DNA from 4 places in the Rheinheimera sp. ATLC3 genome. Region 3 is predicted to be linked to each of the others. Evidence: predicted binding sites of a transcription regulator. Region 3 holds the regulator's gene; each other region holds the start of a gene.
The links. Region 3 encodes sigma-54, which starts transcription at its own class of promoters, with help from an activator protein. Its sites were predicted from a motif close to TGGCANGNTNCNTGCTT; they were not measured.
Positions count from the first base shown of each region.

Region 1 (3,099 bases), 1.3 Mb from region 3:
TTACCGCATCGGCGACATCACCTTTTAGATGGCCGTACATCTTTCCTTCATACTCAGCTTCCAATGCGGCAATAGTTTTGCCGGTTACACCGCTTAAAATGCTAAGCAGATTGGCTACACCCGGTTTCGCATCCAGGTCAAAACGTACCCTTGGTGGATCTTCGGAATCTGTCATCGCCTTTTTAAACTTCTTGCTGATCATCTTCGGATCTTCCAACAAGCCGACGAAGTTCCACGGGTTTTCATCCGACTTTGACATTTTCTTGGTCGGGTCCTGCAAGCTCATCACCCGCGCGGCTACTGGTGGAATAAACGGCTCTGGTACTGTGAAAATATCGCCATGCAGTGCATTAAAACGCATGGCCACATCACGGGCTAATTCAAGATGTTGTTTTTGATCATGCCCAACCGGGATCTGATTCGCCTGATACAGTAAAATATCTGCCGCCATTAACACCGGATAAGTAAACAAACCCGCATTAACATTATGCGTATGACGCTCGGACTTATCTTTAAACTGCGTCATCCGGCTGAGCTCACCAAACTGGGTGTAACAGTTCAGCACCCAGGCCAGTTGGCTGTGCTCCGGCACATGAGACTGCATAAATACTGCTGAGCGGTTAGGATCGATACCACAAGCTAAATACAGTGCCAGGCTATCCAGTGACGCTGAGCGCAGCGCAGCCGGATCCTGGCGCACCGTAATGGCATGCAAATCAACGATACAATATAAGCAATCATAGTCATCCTGCATTTTGTCCCACTGCCGCAAAGCGCCCAGATAATTTCCTATCGTCAGTTGGCCGGACGGCTGTGCGCCACTTAGTACAATTGGCTTGTTGCTCATAGTTGTATCCATTTAAGACATTTATATCGATTAGCCGGCAGCAGCCGGGAATAAGTGCTGCATTATAACCACATCATTCTTTTGCAACAGTAAAAAAGCAGCTCAGCGGACGACTTTTGCCAGTTGCTGCCGCATGTCATCTATTGCAACCGAATAATTATCAGCATTGAATATGGCTGAGCCAGCAACAAACATATCAGCCCCCGCGGCGGCAATATCTGCAATATTATCAGCAGTAATACCACCATCGACTTCCAGTCTGATAGAAAAGCCACTCCGGTCAATAATGCTGCGTGCTGCGGCAATTTTATCGAGAGTCTGTGCAATAAACTTTTGCCCGCCAAAACCAGGATTGACCGACATCAACAGCACTACATCAACTTTGTCCAGTACATAGTCCAGATAGCTAAGTGGCGTTGCCGGATTAAACACCAGACCAGCCTGACACCCATGTTGTCTGATAAGCTGTAAAGTTCGGTCAACATGGCGCGAAGCCTCCGGATGAAAACTAATGATATTCGCTCCGGCCGCAGCAAATTGTGGCACCAGCGTATCCACCGGCTCCACCATCAGGTGTACGTCTATTGGTGCTGATATGCCATAGTTTCGCAGTGCCTGGCATACCATAGGCCCCATGGTCAGGTTAGGCACATAGTGGTTATCCATGACATCAAAGTGCACTACATCACCACCAGCCTGTATAACTGCGGCAACATCTTCTCCCAGCCGGGCGAAATCAGCAGACAGAATCGAAGGGGCAATTAGATACGGTTGCATAGCGTCTTTCCTATAGTTAGCCAGCTGCAGACTGTACTGAATTTGTCATAAAAAAGCACGGAGACACTAGTTGCGCCCCCTGCACAAAAAACGAGCAAAACCGCACCAACTCAGCCCAACCTATTTGTAACGAACGTAGTCAATAATCATAAGTAAATGATTAATCTATAGTATTTCAGCTGGCATATATCTTGGAATACGATCGACAGGGAACAGAGAAAAAGGCAAATAAAATGAAAACATCAACAAAAATGAAAACGTTAGTAAGTAGTATGTTTTTACTTGGACTGTCAGTCAGCAGTTTTACTGCGAGTGCCATTGAACTGGGCGGAGACATAACGATTACCTCAGATTATGCATTCCGCGGTATTTCTCAAACAGAAGAAGCACCTGCGCTGCAAGGCGGTTTGTCATTGACCGATGAGTCAGGCTTTTATCTTTCGGTATGGGGTTCTAACGTAGATTTTCTTGCTGAAGGCACCCTGGAGCTGGATGTTCTGCTGGGTTGGAGCGGTTCTATCAACGAAGACTGGTCAACCGATGTCGGTATTATGCGTTATGGTTACCCCAACACTGAAATCGATGGTTCGAACTTTTGGGAAGTGTATGGTTCATTGTCATACAAAGACCTCACTTTCGGCCTGGCATACAGCGATGATTACTATGCCAACAGCGGAGACTTCTTTTATATTTATGCAAACTACAGCTATGCGTTAATGGATAATCTAAGCCTTGATCTGCATGTTGGTCAGAATGAATATGATGACAGCAGCGCCAGTTATCTGGACTGGAGTGTAGGTGTCAGTACTGAAGTTCTAGGCGCCGGCTTAAGTCTTGCCTATGTAGATACCGATATCGACGGTTCTTATCTGGCAGATAGTCGCGTTATCTTTTCTATTTCAAAAAGTTTCTGATCTAAAGAGCTTTTGTACCGGCTAGAACATTTTTATCTGTTTAATAAACAATCAGCTTGTATCAACAAGCTGATTGTTTTACTATTTAAGCGTTTTAAAAAACAAATGGATTTAACATGAAATTTACCAAGCTATTAAAAGCAGTATTTATTTCAGCTGGTTTCACCGCCGGTACCATTTGTTTTGTCTTACCCTCCGCATTGCACGGTAGTCAGTGTCATGCTGAAACGGCATCAATACAGGAATGTATAAGTTCTGGCCAGCAAAACTGGTACAGTTGGTTTCAGGGCAAAAGCCGTTCTACTCAGTTCCATTTTATTGATCTGCTTGAACTGCTAAGCAGACTATCTCCAACGCAAAAAAGCTAATGCCTGAGCATAAGCCTGGTCTGATACAAGTCATTAAAGCAGTGTTAGGCGCTATGGTGGGTGTACAGTCAGAGCAACAGCGTCAGCGCGACTTTTCTGCCACTTCGCCATTACCCTTTATTATAGCTGGTGTAATCTTCACCCTGCTTTTTGTGGCGTTACTGCTAGCTGTTGTAACCTGGGCACTGGCATA
Region 1 covers NZ_CM182103.1:3,159,000-3,162,098, reverse strand. The annotation lists gene trpS (tryptophan--tRNA ligase) at 1-847, opposite strand, end outside; gene rpe (ribulose-phosphate 3-epimerase) at 950-1,624, opposite strand; gene AC5SV9_RS14590 (TorF family putative porin) at 1,858-2,538, shown strand; gene AC5SV9_RS14585 (hypothetical protein) at 2,655-2,906, shown strand; gene AC5SV9_RS14580 (DUF2970 domain-containing protein) at 2,906-3,099, shown strand, end outside; gene AC5SV9_RS14575 (Dam family site-specific DNA-(adenine-N6)-methyltransferase) at 3,045-3,099, opposite strand, start outside.
Region 1: AC5SV9_RS14590 (TorF family putative porin) is a predicted target of sigma-54. The motif match lies at 1,805-1,821, and genes of this name have one in related genera.

Region 2 (3,099 bases), 1.0 Mb from region 3:
GTCAACAGATGAAATCACTTTTGAGTTCATCTCATATACCCGCTGACTTTCAATCAGGTTAACCAGCTCTTCAGTAACGTTAACGTTTGATGTTTCAAGCGAGCCCTGCACAATAATGCCCAGCCCTTCCAGCCCGGGTATGCCCTGCACAGGGTCGCCGCTGGCGCCGGTTTCACGGAACAGGTTTTGCCCGATAGGCTCTAAACCCGCCGGATTTATAAAATTTGTCACGGTAAGCTGACCAAGCACGGCAGGTTGCCCCTGACCAGGTAACTGCACTGAAACCTGACCGTCCTGCGCTATAGTGATACTTGTCGCATCTGGCGGCACAACGATATTCGGCTGAACCTGATAACCGGCACCTGAGGTCACGACGTTACCTTCATCATCAACAGTAAACTGGCCATTGCGGGTATATGAAATGGTGCCGTCCGGCATCAGAATTTCAAAAAAACCATGGCCTTGTATCATCACGTCCAGACTGTTGTCTGTTGTGATCATATTGCCCTGGGTAAAGTTTTTCTGTGTAGCCACCACTTTTGTGCCTGCGCCAAGCATTAACCCGTTAGGCAATTCAGTATTCTGTGATGATGCACCACCAGGCTGATTGACATTCTGGTACAGCAAGTCTTCAAAAATTGCCCGGCTTTTCTTAAACCCAACGGTGCTGGCGTTGGCCAGGTTGTTTGAAATAACCGAGATATCGCGCTGTTTCGCGTCTAATCCGGTCTTACTAATCCATAAAGCTGGATGCATGTTTGCCTCCCGGGCTATCGCCCTTTCAATAATCTGTTAGCCGACGATTCTCAGCAGTTGATTCTGTTGACGGTCCATTTCTTCAGCGCTTTTCATCATTTTCACCTGGATCTCAAACTGACGTTGCAGGCTAATCATGTAAGTCATCTCGCCAACAGCATTGACGTTACTGCCTTCCAACGCACCTTTGAGCAAACTGACATCGGCACTGGCCTCTTCTATCTGACCGTCTTTACGACGGAACAAACCATCAGTACCCTTATCCAACTCGTTGTTCACCGGCCTTACCAGCTTAATACGCCCAACGGGCGCTATAGCATCTGCAGGTGCGCCAAGGGGCAGTGCACTGACAGTGCCGTCCTGCGCAATTTCAACCTTTGCCAGCGGCACCGGCAACTGAATAGGACCATCGTCTCCCAGCACAGGCAAACCTGTTACGGTTTCCAGCATACCAAGGGGGCTTATCTGCAAACTGCCGCTACGCGTGTATGCTTCATTACCATCCTGTGCTTGCACCGCAAGCCAGCCATCCCCCTGAATTGCCACATCAAGCTCGCGCTCAGTCATGATGACAGCACCGGCGTCAAAGTTTTGACCTGGGCGTTCTGTCAGCGAAAATACCCGTGTCGGTAAACCTTCGCCAAAAGCCTGCATTGACCTGGCCTGCTCAAAATCAGCCTTAAAGCCGGTCGTACTGGCGTTAGCCAGGTTGTTTGAACGCAGTGCCATACCGTTCATATTTTCTTTGGCACCACTCATGGCGATATATAACAGGTGATCCATAACGCGCTCCGTCAGTCGTCGTTGCTACTTCCAAAGCAAATTTGATGCCACATATAAAAATGCAGTAAAGCTGCTGGCCGCAACGCTTTTCCCAATAAAAAAACACCACCGCGAAGGGTGGTGTTTTTCAGCTAAACCATGCTTATCGTATCTGCAGCACTGTCTGCTGTAAGGTACTGTTAACTTCCAGCGCCCTGGAGTTTGCCTGGAAGTTACGCTGGGCACTGATTAAGTCAACCAGTTCAGTGGTCAGGTTAACGTTTGATTGCTCCAGCGAGGACGCATTTACCGCGCCAAAAGTACCGGTATTAGCCTGCCCGCCTATAGGTTCACCTGAAGTAATACTTTGTTTCCATGATGTATTACCAACCTGCTTTAAGCCTTGAACGTTGGCAAAACGCACCATCGCCACCTGCGCCAGATAGGCAGAGTCACCGTTACTGTAACTGGCCAACACTCGGCCAAAAGCATCAATATCTACTCCGGTTAAGTTACCGACGGTAGTACCATCCTGGCTCAAATTCTCTACGTCAAAAATCGAAGCATATTGTGTGGGAGTTCTGACACCGGAAGCGTCACGGAAGTTAACGACAACATCAGAGACAGCCTGTGCACCATTCGTTAGGTAAGTATTTGCCGGGTCATTAAGAGCTGTGGCAGGTATAGTGATAACCGGCAATGGTGTTGTTTCAATAAAATTACCGTTAGAGTCAAATTCTACCGGATCGCCAGCAAACCACGAATCTGCAGCTGGCGGTGCTGCTGTTTTGTTATCCCACACCACAAAAGTGTCCCAGGTATTTACCGCCGGAGCGCCCTGCTTACGAAAGTACGTTGTTACCTGATGAGACTCCCCCAGGCTGTCATAAACGGTAACTGACGTCGAATGATTGTAAGTTGCGCGGTCCGTTGGATCAAAAGCAGCACCAGGTGCTACTACACGGGAATCTAAGTTCATGCTCAAGAAAATGTTATTAGTCGCACGAGGCGCACCGGCGGATGTCGGGATCGAAATTGGTTGCGTGGTACTTAGGCTAACCGACTGATTTTCCCCGTCAACAGGGTCTACCGCAAAGCCCTGCAAGAAATTGCCTTTGTTATCGACAATAAAATTATCTTTATTCAGCTTAAAAGCACCAGCCCGGGTGTAGGTTAAATCTTGCGAGAAACGATCTGGCGTCAGAGCAAAAAAGCCTTCACCGGTTATCGCCAAATCCAGCGAGTTATTGGTAAATTGCAACGACCCTTGGCTAAACTGCTGTGCAACAACAGAGGTGGTCACACCATCACCGACCTTAGTGCGGCCAGAGGCAAAAATAGAGGTTGCATAAACGTCTGCAAACTCTGCCCGTGACTCTTTAAAGCCAGTTGTATTTACGTTGGCAATGTTATTTGCCGTGGTATCCAAATCTTTCTGCGCTGCGGCCAGGCCGCTTAATGCGATATTAAAACTCATAATTCACCTCAGCTCGCTATTAACTGTAAGATACTTCTAAAACATCACTTAATTTAACCGGCCCCAGCCCCAGCAGGTTCAGCGTAACCCCGCCACCTGTGCCG
Region 2 covers NZ_CM182103.1:784,819-787,917, forward strand. The annotation lists gene flgG (flagellar basal-body rod protein FlgG) at 1-756, opposite strand, end outside; gene AC5SV9_RS03715 (flagellar basal body rod protein FlgF) at 793-1,539, opposite strand; gene flgE (flagellar hook protein FlgE) at 1,682-2,995, opposite strand; gene AC5SV9_RS03725 (flagellar hook assembly protein FlgD) at 3,015-3,099, opposite strand, start outside.
Region 2: AC5SV9_RS03715 (flagellar basal body rod protein FlgF) is a predicted target of sigma-54. The motif match lies at 1,573-1,589, and genes of this name have one in related genera.

Region 3 (3,099 bases):
CGTAATGAAGAATAATCTTATCTTAGCTCTGCTGCTAAGCAGCTCTGCGGTGATGGCTGCACAGCCAGACTACACCCAACAAATTCAGATCGATGCCGATAATCTGGTTTCAGTGCAGGAAAACGTCCTGACTTATCGTAATAATGTGGTGATTACACAAGGCTCACTACAGATGAAAGCCGACCAGCTGGAGATTAATGCCAGTGCAGGCAAGGGCAAAGAGGTATATATCGCTACCGGTTCACCCGTGAGTTATTCTCAGTTATTAGCGGATGGTAAGCCGGTTACCGCCACGGCAAGTGAAATGCGGTATGAGCCGTCAAACCGCACTCTGACGTTGAGTGGAGACGCAGAGCTGACGCAAAGCGGTAGTGTTGTCAAAGCGTCCATTATCAAATATAACGTGGAAAAACAGCAACTAAGTGCGGAAAGTAACGAGTCAAAACGCGTAACAACGATTTTTACGCCGGAGGAAAAGAATAATCCATGAAGTTAGTTGCTTCGCACCTGGCGAAAAGTTACAAAGGCCGGCAAGTTGTTAAAGATGTCAGCCTTGAAGTGAATGCAGGTCAGATCGTCGGTTTGCTCGGGCCCAATGGGGCAGGCAAAACGACGACTTTTTATATGATTGTCGGTCTGGTGCCATCAGACAAAGGTCATATCAGCCTGAACGACAAAGATATCACCTTCGACCCCATTCATACCCGGGCCCGTCAGGGCATAGGGTATCTGCCGCAGGAGAGTTCAATTTTCCGCAAGCTGACGGTATATGAAAACCTGCTGGCTATATTACAAACCCGCAAAGATCTCAGTGCCAGCAGACGCGAAGAAATAGCAGACGATTTACTGGAAGAATTTCATATTGGCCATATCAAGCATAGTCTTGGCATGAGCCTGTCTGGTGGCGAAAGGCGCAGGGTAGAGATAGCAAGGGCACTGGCAGCAGACCCGGCTTTTATTCTGCTCGACGAACCTTTTGCCGGCGTAGACCCAATATCAGTACTGGATATCAAAAAGATTATCCAGCATCTGTGTCAGCGCGGTATTGGTGTATTAATAACCGACCACAACGTGCGCGAGACGCTTGATGTCTGCGAAATTGCCTATATTGTCAGTCATGGCGAGCTGATTGCGTCGGGACCACCGCAAGAGGTATTGGCAAATCAGAAGGTCCGTGATGTATACCTCGGTGAGCAATTCAGGCTATAGTTAGCGAAAAACAATCTCAACACATTATTCAGTAGGATAACGGTAGAAGTAGATGAAGCCCTCTTTGCAACTTCGCTTAGGACAGCAACTTACCATGACGCCGCAGTTGCAGCAGGCTATACGCTTGTTACAGCTGTCAACGATTGAGTTGCAACAGGAAATTCAGGAAGCATTGGATGCCAATCCATTGCTGGAAGCCGAAGACGACTATGACAGTTTTTCTGCTGATGCCAAAGACACCTCAGATCCTTCCTCACTCAACTCTACCGACTCAGAACAGATAGCAGACGACAACTATGAGCCGAGCGAACCTGACAGCAGTGAAGCGATGTCAGAGCAGAATATTCAGGAAGACTTGCCGCTGGACAACAACTGGGATGATTTGGTTAGTGCAGCGCCGGTAAGTGCCGGAAACAGCGGCAGCGATGAAGATTTTGTCTATCAGGGTGAAACCAGTGAAACGTTACAGGACTACCTGCGCTGGCAAATGCAACTTACGCCCTTCTCGGATACTGACCGGGCAATAGCTGAAATTATTATTGAAGCCATTGACGACAATGGCCTGTTGACCATCAGCTGCGAGGAGATTCTGGAGTCGCTGGGGATAGAGGATATCGAAGCCGACGAAGTTGAAGCCGTCATTAAGCGTATTCAGTTATTCGACCCGGTGGGGGTTGGTGCCAGATCTATTCAGGAGTGTTTGCTGGTTCAACTACGCCAGTTTGCCGCGGATACCCCCTTCCTGTCAGCTGCGCAAAGCATGATCCGTGACCATACAGAACTTTTAGCTAACCGTGACTTTCGTTCTTTGATGCGTGTGACTAAACTGAAAGAAGACGAGTTACGGGAAGTCATGCGGCTGATCCATAGCCTTAACCCCCGCCCAGGCGCTGACGTTATTCGTGAAGAGCAACAATACGTTATTCCGGACGTTAGCGTGATAAAAGTAAAAGGCCGTTGGCAGGTTGAACTAAACCCTGACGCTATGCCTAAAGTACGTATAAACCAGCAGTATGCCGCGATGTCGCGTACCGCAAAAAATAGCGCAGATACCCAGTTTATCCGCTCTCATCTGCAGGAAGCAAAATGGTTTCTGAAAAGTCTGGAAAGCCGCAACGAAACGTTATTAAAAGTGGCAAATTGTATCGTTCAGCAGCAGCAGGCTTTTTTTGAGCACGGAGAGGAAGCGATGAAGCCTATGGTGTTAAATGACGTTGCCGAAATGGTTGGCATGCATGAATCGACAATCTCGCGAGTCACGACGCAGAAATATATGCATACACCCCGGGGTATATTTGAGCTTAAATTCTTCTTTTCCAGCCATGTGAGTACAGAAAGTGGTGGAGAATGTTCTTCGACAGCTATTCGTGCATTTATTAAGAAATTAGTGGCGGCGGAGAATCCGGCCAAACCGCTTAGTGACAGTAAAATGGCCGATATTCTGATGGAACAGGGCATTAACGTTGCGCGGCGTACCATCGCTAAGTATCGTGAGTCTCTGTATATTCCGCCGTCAAATCAACGCAAGACCTTGCTGTAAATAAGCCTAAAAGAAGGAATATGTCTATGCAAATCAATCTGACCGGTCGCCATGTTGAAATCACCACTGCCTTAAAACAATACGTAGATAGTAAATTTGCCAAACTGGAAAGGCACTTTGATCATATAAACAATGTACATGTGATCCTAAACGTGGAAAAATTGAAACAGATTGCTGAAGCTAAGCTGCATCTTAATGGTGCTGAAGTATTCGCAGTATCTGAAGATGAAAATATGTATGCTGCCATAGACCAGTTGATAGACAAGTTAGATCGCCAGGTCATTAAGCATAAAGAGAAAATAGCCCGACACTGATTAGATTATGACGAATTTAACCGCAATGCTTACCGA
Region 3 covers NZ_CM182103.1:1,827,073-1,830,171, forward strand. The annotation lists gene lptC (LPS export ABC transporter periplasmic protein LptC) at 1-15, shown strand, start outside; gene lptA (lipopolysaccharide transport periplasmic protein LptA) at 5-490, shown strand; gene lptB (LPS export ABC transporter ATP-binding protein) at 487-1,209, shown strand; gene AC5SV9_RS08535 (RNA polymerase factor sigma-54) at 1,262-2,749, shown strand; gene hpf (ribosome hibernation promoting factor) at 2,776-3,063, shown strand; gene ptsN (PTS IIA-like nitrogen regulatory protein PtsN) at 3,071-3,099, shown strand, end outside.

Region 4 (3,099 bases), 720 kb from region 3:
CTGGTTGACGATGTAGACTACAGCCGACAACTGCTACGTAACAACATCATGGCTTTGACCAGCAGTAAGCTGCTAAAGCACACTACATTCAGCTTTTTTAACGCGCATAATGCCTCGTCGGCACTAACGATGTTCAATATGCAACCACCGGATTTAGTCTTTCTCGACATCGAGCTGCCAGACAGCTCTGGTCTGGAGCTGCTGAAAAAGTTTAAGCAAGAACGCCCGGAATGCTTTGTTGCGATGATCAGTGGCTTTAGCACATTGGAAAATGTGCAACAAAGCATAGCAGCCGGCGCCGCGACCTTTATTGTTAAACCCTTTAGTGGCGATAAAATATTGTCTGCAATGCGCTTATTTGAAAAACGCACTCAGCCTCAGCCTGTGCAGCTCAATACAATATAATCTTGCGGCGCACTGGAGAAAAATTTGTTAAGGTAGATAAAACAAAGCAAATTAAAATAAGGAAATATCATGCGCTTAGTGGCTTTTCTGAGTGTGGCTTTTATCCTTTGTGGCTTTTCAACTAAAAGCTATGGCAACGACTTTTATCAAATCCCGGTACCGGCCGATGCACGGGAGTTTGCCCGTCTGGATAACAAAATGCCTGCAGTGCTGAGTTTTTTCAGCCAGCAAAGTGAATCAGCCCTGCGTGATTATTATATTCAACAGCTTGGACAGCCAGAGATGGCCCAGCAGAATTATGGTCGCGAACAGCTGTATTTTACCGTGAACGGTAACCGTGTACGCATTCTGATCTCAAGCCGGGATGAGTGGCGCCAGGTCGATATTATGGTGCAAAACTGAGCCGGCAACCGGCTCAGGGTTTAGTCAGCTGCAAAACCACCCGGCGGTTCTTTTTGCGCTCTATAGCCGTATCGTTGGGCGCAACGTGCCGCCGTTCGCCAAAGCCTTCGACCTGCACCCGCTCTTCACTCAGTCCTGCTGCCACAAAAAAGCTTTTCACTTTCTCCGCCCGCTTCACCGACAATTGCTCGTTCATCCAACGGCCGCCATAACTGTCGGTGTAACCCTGAATTTCAACAAAGTCTATTTCGGGATCATATTTCAGGTATTCCGCGATCTGAGCAAGCCTGCGTTCAGACTCCCGGGTTAGCTGATCGCCACCACTTTCATAACTTAGCACGGTAAACGCAATATCATCAAAACTGTAAGGCAGAAGCTTAGACACGCAGACATTAAACTTCTGATAGGTAGATAGAAATTGCACAGGATTCATCGCTGCAACCACTTTATCGTACGGGCTGTACCAATCGCTAAAATAGAATGTCGGGCTAAAGCCATGCTCCAATTCGGTCAGCAATGTCCAGGCTGTTTTCTTTGGTAACTCGCCGTTATATTGCTTCAGCAGCTGCATGCTGGCGACGGCCTTAGCAGGCTCGCCCGGGCGCCAGGACGGCGGCACAGACAGCACTTCAGCCAGCGCATAACTGTCTGGCAAACGTAGCATCTGCAATTCAAAATCCAGATTCAGCCCTTTGCTGGCCACACTGCGAAAAACCGCCTGACCAAATTGCGGTATTTCATGCTGTAACTGGCACTCTACCGGCGAGTTTTTACTTAACAACCAGCTTGACTGCTCAATCGCGGCAGAATATTGACGCAATTGTGGCTGTGACAGCGCCACAGTAGATGTTATCAGCGCACTAAGCGCTATACAGGTTCGCATAATCCGGCTTCTCATTACACTAAACAACTCTTTGCCATTCCTGTCATAAGCTAGCAAGCACTGTGCCGCAACAAGACGCTGACACATTTTTTTGGCATAATAGCCGCTGATTTATTAAATGGCGATGTTATGACACAACCTAGTTCTCTGCTTGCACAACGTTTTCGCGGCTACTACCCGGTAGTTATCGACGTGGAGACGGCAGGCTTTAATGCAAAAACCGATGCGCTACTGGAAATCGCAGCCACGTTGCTGGGTATGAATGACAACGGCGAACTGATCCCACAGCAAACACTGCACTTTCATGTCCAGCCATTTGAAGGTGCAAATCTGGATGCAAGCTCACTGGCATTTAACGGTATAGACCCGTTTAATCCTTTGCGTGCAGCTGTAACAGAACGCGAAGCCATTACCGAAATTTGCAAAGCCGTGCGTAAAGCACAAAAAGACGCGGGGTGTCAGCGCAGTGTTATTGTTGCGCACAATGCCGCTTTTGATCAGGGTTTCTTTAATGCTGCGGTACAAAGGCTGAATTTCAAACGGTCGCCATTTCATGCTTTTGTATCCTTTGATACCACCAGTTTGTCAGCACTGGCGCTGGGCCAAACAGTGCTGGCTAAAGCCTGTCAGACAGCTGGCATAGCCTTCGACAACAAAGAAGCACACAGTGCTTTGTATGATACCGAGCGCACAGCAGAACTATTTTGTTATATCGTTAACCGCTGGCAGCAGTTGGGAGGATGGCCATTGGCTAATTTGCCGTGTGCCGGGGCCGAAGACGACAATCCAGAGACACTGGATGCAGTGTAGCCATGTCTGTTGATCCGATAAAAAAGCCACGTTATAGTGGCTTTTTTTATCGATGAACGGGTTATTCTGCCGCAGTGTCTGTTTCGTGTTTGGCAGCGGTTTCTTTGATTAAGGGTTGTAACTCTCCGCGTTGAAACATTTCCAACACGATGTCACAACCACCTATCAGCTCGCCTTCAACCCATAACTGTGGGAACGTTGGCCAGTTTGCATACTTTGGCAACTCAGCGCGAATATCCGGGTTTTGCAGAATATCAACATAAGCAAACTGCTCACCACAGGCAATCAGTGCCTGCGACGCTTGCGCGGAAAAGCCACAGCTCGGAAACTTCGGCGAGCCTTTCATAAATAACAGAATCGGATTCTCAGCAATTTGCTGCTTAATTTTATCTAATGTTTCCATCACTACCTCACAACATAAGCATTTTCAGACTGGCAGATATTTTACGCTGTTATGCAACTTCTGGCACTTGAGATCCAGGAAAAAATCCCCATCTCCATCGCAACGACCCGACGCTCTGCTCAACACAGTTTCACTACACCCAGGCAGGCCGTCACCACCACTGTAAAACTTGAGTATTTTAGTCAGGTTTTGTAGT
Region 4 covers NZ_CM182103.1:1,110,372-1,113,470, forward strand. The annotation lists gene AC5SV9_RS05240 (response regulator) at 1-405, shown strand, start outside; gene AC5SV9_RS05245 (hypothetical protein) at 475-807, shown strand; gene AC5SV9_RS05250 (flagellar protein MotY) at 821-1,690, opposite strand; gene rnt (ribonuclease T) at 1,820-2,500, shown strand; gene AC5SV9_RS05260 (Grx4 family monothiol glutaredoxin) at 2,562-2,903, opposite strand.
Region 4: AC5SV9_RS05250 (flagellar protein MotY) is a predicted target of sigma-54. The motif match lies at 1,742-1,758, and genes of this name have one in related genera.